DNA from 2 places in the Bacillus sp. LL01 genome. Region 1 is predicted to be linked to the other one. Evidence: riboswitches for the same ligand, from Rfam matches in the RefSeq annotation. Region 1 holds a riboswitch; the other holds the start of a gene.

Evidence for each region. A riboswitch is a leader RNA that binds a small molecule or an ion and turns the genes downstream of it on or off. The one in region 1 is predicted to bind cobalamin.
Region 2: another riboswitch for cobalamin. It lies ahead of AB685_RS14205 (ribonucleoside-diphosphate reductase subunit alpha); the one in region 1 lies ahead of AB685_RS16435 (ABC transporter substrate-binding protein).

Annotation. Positions count from the first base shown of each region.
Region 1 is NZ_LFEL01000005.1:281,738-284,922, reverse strand. It holds gene cobT (nicotinate-nucleotide--dimethylbenzimidazole phosphoribosyltransferase) at 1-736, shown strand, start outside; cobalamin riboswitch at 794-1,007, shown strand; gene AB685_RS16435 (ABC transporter substrate-binding protein) at 1,169-2,167, shown strand; gene AB685_RS16430 (iron ABC transporter permease) at 2,133-3,185, shown strand, end outside.
Region 2 is NZ_LFEL01000004.1:347,655-350,839, forward strand. It holds gene AB685_RS14195 (aldo/keto reductase) at 1-280, opposite strand, end outside; gene AB685_RS14200 (STAS domain-containing protein) at 449-1,270, shown strand; cobalamin riboswitch at 1,471-1,667, shown strand; gene AB685_RS14205 (ribonucleoside-diphosphate reductase subunit alpha) at 1,903-3,185, shown strand, end outside.

The sequences.
Region 1 (3,185 bases):
AGCAAAGGTTGAAATTGTCGATATGGGTGTGGTGAGCGATGTAAATAGAGAAGGGCTACATGTTAATAAAGTTCGCCATGGGACCGGCAATTTCCTGAAGGAGGATGCAATGACTCGAAGTCAGGCACTCCAGGCGATCGACGCTGGAAGAGACATCGCAACAAAAGTATTAAATGACGGTGCTAAGTGTCTGATTGTCGGGGAAATGGGAATCGGAAACACAACGAGCAGCAGTGCCGTATTGGCAGCATTAAGCGGCTTGGGTGCAGCTCAAGGGGTCGGCTTCGGGACAGGGATATCTTCAGAGCAGGTGAAAATAAAACAGCAGGTCATCAGTCAAGCGATCGGCAACCGCAAACCAGACTCCGCTGATCCAATCGATGTCTTGTCTAAATTAGGCGGCCTTGAAATAGCAGGGATGATCGGTGCCATCTTAACAGCCGCAGAAAGAAAAATCCCGGTTCTCATCGACGGCTTTATCAGTACTATCGCTGCACTTCTGGCAGTAAAGCTGCACAATGAAGTGAAAGGCTATCTTTTTATTGGCCATCAGTCCCAAGAGGCGGGGCATCAGCATGCCATTAAACTTTTAGAAAGAATGCCAATACTGAATCTCGGACTGCGACTTGGGGAAGGGACCGGTGCCGCCTTGGCATTCCCGGTTCTCCAAGCGGCTGCGAACATCACAAAAGAAATGGCCACTTTCAAGTCGGCAGGGGTAGCAGAGAAAGTTTAGTAGAATAAAATTTACAACTCCAGGAAGTTATTTTATAATAACGAAAGAATAAAAAAACAAATATTACGACAAATAGGTTCCTTTCTTGTTTAGAGTATGACTCGTGCAGGAAGGGTGAAAAGGGAAGTTGGTGCAAGTCCAACACGGTCCCGCCACTGTAAGCGTTTAGGAAAGCTGCTGGAGTCCACTGTGCACGATAAAGGTGCATGGGAAGGCGCAGCTGACCAGTTAAGCGTAAGTCAGGAGACCTGCCTATCTTGTTATTTAAGCTCCTTCGAGGAAAAGGATGTTTGAAGTGCAGAGTTTCCATGTTTGATAGATGATGTCTAACAATCTAGCCATAACGCGGATACATAGGTGCTTTTTGACGTTCAACGCTTTCCTTTAGGATGGCGTTTTTTTATTTTAAAAAAATTTAAAGGGGAAAAAATAATGAAGCATTTAAAGCAGAAGTGGGGAGTTTTCGGTCTTGTTCTGGTCCTGATTTTAGGAATATTGGCAGGCTGTGGCGCGACCTCAGAGGAAACGAATGGAAACGTAGAAAATGGGAACACGAATAAAACTACAACTGGTGAAGAACAACAACAGGAAAGAGCCTTCCCTGTCACAATAACGGACGATTCGGGCAAGGAAATCACAATAGAAGAAGAGCCGGAAAGCATTATTTCCATGCAGCCAAGTAACACCGAAATTGCTTATGCGCTTGGCTTGGGAGACAAGATGGTAGGGGTTTCCGATTATTGCAACTATCCTGTTGAAACAGCTGACGTAGAAAAGGTAGGGGCGCAGGATATGAATGTGGAACTCATCTTGACCTTAATGCCTGATGTGATTTTCGTTACGGATTATCATCAGCAGAACCATGAGAATATCCTCAAACAGTATGAGGAAGCGGGAATTACTGTGATTGTTATTGGCAGCGAATCATCGTTCGCTGATGTATATGAAACGATGGAACTGATGGGCAAAGCAACAGGAAAAACTGCAGAGGCTCAAAGCTTAATAGTCGACATGAAGGACCGCCTTGCTGCGGTGGAAGAGAAAGCGAAGGAAGTAACGGAAAAGAAAAAGGTTTGGGTGGAGGTTTCTCCTGCTCCGGATATTTTCACAACAGGGCAAGGGACGTTCATGAATGAAATGCTCGAATCCATTCAAGCGGAAAATGCTGCAGGTGATCAGGAGGGCTGGGTGAAGCTGACGGAAGAGGAAATTGTTCAGCTGAATCCCGATGTGATCATCACCACTTATGGCTATTATGTGGACAATCCGAAAGAGGGAGTGATGGCCCGTTCCGGTTGGGCGGAGGTTCCTGCCATCAAAGATGGAGAAGTGCATGATGTGGACAGTGATACAGTAACAAGACCGGGACCCCGTCTTATTGAAGGGGTGGAGACTCTTGCGAAACTTATCTATCCGGAGATCTTTGAGTAATCGGGTCTTTTGGCTGTATATCGGAAGCGGAGGGTTTGTACTTGGTACAGCCCTCCTTGGTTTATTGAACAGTAGTGTTTCGATCCCGATACCGTCCATCTTACATATTTTATCTGAAAATGCCATTGGGTTCGGCTGGATTGTGGACGTTCCGAAGAATGAGGAAATGATCATCTGGAATATCCGGTTTCCGCGTGTCCTTCTCGCGATGTTAGTCGGGGCATCACTTGCGCTCGCTGGTGCTGCTTTTCAGGGGCTGCTTAGGAATCCACTGGCAGACCCATACACGATCGGGGTTTCTTCGGGTGCAGCACTGGGAGCGGTGGCTGTATTATTTTTCAACATAACGATTATCGGGCTGGGTAGCTTCACGCTGCCGGTTGTCGCGATTATCAGTGGCCTGTTGTCCCTTTTGCTTGTATTTGGCCTGGTAAGGTTGAGTAACCGCGGGTTGGCGATAGAAACGATTATCTTGGCAGGGATCATTATCAGCGCCTTTATCGGTTCCATCATTTCACTGATTATCGCACTTGGTGACAAGGAGTCGATGACACAAATCATCTATTGGCTGTACGGAAGCGTGGGTATGAGAGGCTGGAGCCATGTGCAGCTTATCTTTCCGTTTATGATTGCAGGTTCGCTCTTTTTGTTCATGCATTTTCGTGAGCTGAATGCCATGGCGCTTGGGGAAGAGGCGGCAGATCACATCGGAGTGAATGTGAAGCGTGGGAAAACATTGATCCTGTTCGGGGCCTCCCTTTTGACCGGATCAGCGGTTGCGGTGTCGGGATCTATCGGGTTTGTCGGGCTGGTAATCCCACATTTGGTACGACTGTTGACCGGACCGAATCATCGCCATGTTCTTCCGTTGTCGATGTTGATCGGAGGAGGCTTTCTTGTGTTGGCAGACCTGATGGCACGGACCATCATTGCACCGAAGGAACTGCCGATCGGTGTCATTACCGCTTTGATTGGAGCGCCGGTTTTTGCCGTTCTTTTGGTCAGAGAAAGGATTGGG
Region 2 (3,185 bases), on a different contig from region 1:
GCTCAGGTCTATTCGACGAAATCAACTTGATTCCACATTTTGTTACCAGCTCTAACTGGTCTCTTAAGGAAGGCTTCAGCGCAAGTGCGTCGCCAAACTGTTCTTCCACTGTGTAATCCCCGTAAATATCAGCATGGTCAAAAGATGTAATGCCCATATACAAACAGCTTTCAATGAAATTCAATGTCTCTTCCTTGCTGTATCCCCAATCATTCAATCTCCACATCCCGTGAACGATTCTCGAAAGTGACACATCTTTACCTATCTGAATTCTCTCCATCATAACACTCCTATCCATTCAATATTTAGAAATTATACCTCTTCTGCGCCCTAATAGCCAAAAATACTGCTTCCTTCTTAGTTTAATCCAATAAAAGATATACTTCTTTTTCATTTTTCATTAAAATAGATAGTAAATATAATTGTTTGAAGAAAGGATTCGTCGACAATGACAGCACATACATTGATAGGAAATAAATTGATAGATTCACAGCATGAAGTTGCAGCAAACATTTTATCTGAAATCCAGAATACTTATCCAGACGTAGCAGAATATCGGGACATAGAAACAGAAGAAAAGATTAAGGAAATCTTTCGTAACCTCCTTCAGTTTCTGGGAGAATACGTTCTCGATACTGAAAAATGCATCCTAGATCGAGCGAAAGATTGGGGAGAATCAATAGGCTACATGTCCGTCAAAGCTGGCGGCTCTTTAGAGAACACCCTTTCAAATATGACCTTATATAAAAGATGTCTATGGTCATTCATCGAACGTGAAGCATTAGCAGAAGGATATCACATGAAACAGATTACGGAGATTTTCATTCTAATCGATGAATTATTCAATATAATCGTTTATGGATTCAGCCAAGCATTTTCTTTTGCAACGGAACAGAAATTGCTTGAATCCAGAGCTTCCCTGATCCGCCTTTCCATTCCTATTGTACCGCTACTGCAAGGTATGGCAGTCCTGCCACTTGTTGGGGAGATTGACGAGGTGCGTGCAGGGATCCTTATAGAAGAAACATTGGAAAAGAGCAAAAACCTATCCATTTCTAAACTGATCATCGATTTCTCCGGTGTCTACCGGCTTGACGAAACGGTCCTTCACACGATGGAACTCCTCCTTCGCGCATTAAAACTGATCGGCATCACACCAATCATTACAGGACTACGTCCGGAACTAAGCATACAATTCATCAACTCAGGTCTTGTACTCCGTGACATTCACATCGGCGGATCCATCGAACAAGTATTGCAAGAACAATAAAAAATTCCTGCCGGGGTCAGACCCCGGCAGGAATTTTTCACTTCATGTCGAAACCCCCGCAATCCATAAATTTCTCTAGAAATCCTTCCAATTAAATGTCTTGCCATTTGTGTATGTTTCATTTATGATAATACTATCATTCACGAATAACACTATATATTGTATAAAAATCACATTCAAACATCTATATACAGTAAAAATGTCCATAATGCGGTAAAGGTGTCTTTTAGTAGACTTAATAGGGAATCCGGTGAAATTCCGGAACTGTTCCCGCAACTGTAAGTGCAGACGTTCTTGATAATCCACTGTCTAAGCAGGCTTAACGGCTCTTATATGGGAAGGATCAAGATAGGAAGAAGCACGAGTCAGGAGACCTGCCTTTAGCGATTATAGTTTCACTTTCTTCGGGAGTTGAGAAGATGAAACGATCCATAGAACCTGGTAGAAGGCAGATATATCCGATTTCAACATCCAGTTGACAGGATGCCGCCCCCTTCTCCTTTTTACCATTCTATGATCGTTTGATCCACTCAGCTACCTGAGTGGATTTTTTTTCGGCATTTTCGCCTTGCCCATAACAAAATTTTCAACGAAACTTGCCCAATCTTTCAAACGAAATGGAGTGGAAAAATATGACCATACATACTGAAATACATTACAAAGAAAAACGGCCATCCTTGCAGAACTTTCAAGCATTGCTAGACTCGACATTACTACAGTTCCCATCCCTTGATGCGGATGCGTTTTTACAAAAAGCGGAGAAGCTTATCGACAAGCTCCTGCCACTTAATCAAGTACAGGAGCTTTACAATCAATTAATCTTGGATGCGCTCAATCATCTGACGGAAAATGAGCCGGATTGGACTTACGTAGCCTCCAGACTCCTTGCTCATAAACTTCAACAGGATGTCTGCCACATCAGGAAAACTGTCAACCCATATACCAACCTGTATCAATTAATAGAAGCATTGACCGAACAAGGAATCTATCATTCCCAGCTTCTAGAGTCTTACAGTTTAAATGAGATACAGCAATTGGAGTCTGTCCTTCAACCCAAACGAGATCATCTTTTCACCTATATCGGACTAAAGACTCTCTCAGATCGGTATTTAACACGTGATCATAGCAAGCAGCTTTGGGAGCTTCCACAAGAACGGTTCATGATCATCGCCATGACACTGATGAGAAAGGAACAGACTAACAGACTACAGTATGTGAAAGAGGCATACTGGGCATTGAGCAATTTATATATGACCGTTGCCACCCCCACCTTTGCCAATGCAGGTAAAACATATGGTCAGCTTTCCAGCTGTTTCATTGATACGGTGGATGATAGTTTACAAGGAATATATGACAGCAATACGGATATCGCAAACCTTTCCAAGTCCGGCGGAGGAATTGGAGTGTACCTTGGTAAAATCCGAAGCCGTGGCAGTGATATCCGTGGCTTTAAAGGAGTATCTAGTGGCGTCATTCCATGGATGAAACAGTTGAACAATACCGCAGTCAGTGTGGACCAACTCGGCCAGCGGAAAGGAGCCATATCGGTCTATCTTGATGTATGGCATAAGGACATCTTTTCATTCCTCGACAGCAAACTGAATAATGGCGATGAACGCATGCGCACACATGACCTATTTAACGGAGTATGTATACCCGACATTTTTATGGAGCAGGTAGAGAAAAGGGGCGACTGGTATCTATTCGATCCCCATGAAGTCAGAAGTACGATGGGATATTCCCTGGAGGATTCCTTTGATGAGGTAAAAGGTGCCGGCAGTTTCCGGATAAGATATGCGGAGTGCGTGAACCACCCTGATCTTGCAAAAGAAAAAGTGGCTGCCATCGATATCATGAAAGCAATCATGAGGGGGCAACTTGAAACAGGAAGTCCATTCATATTTTACCGTGATGA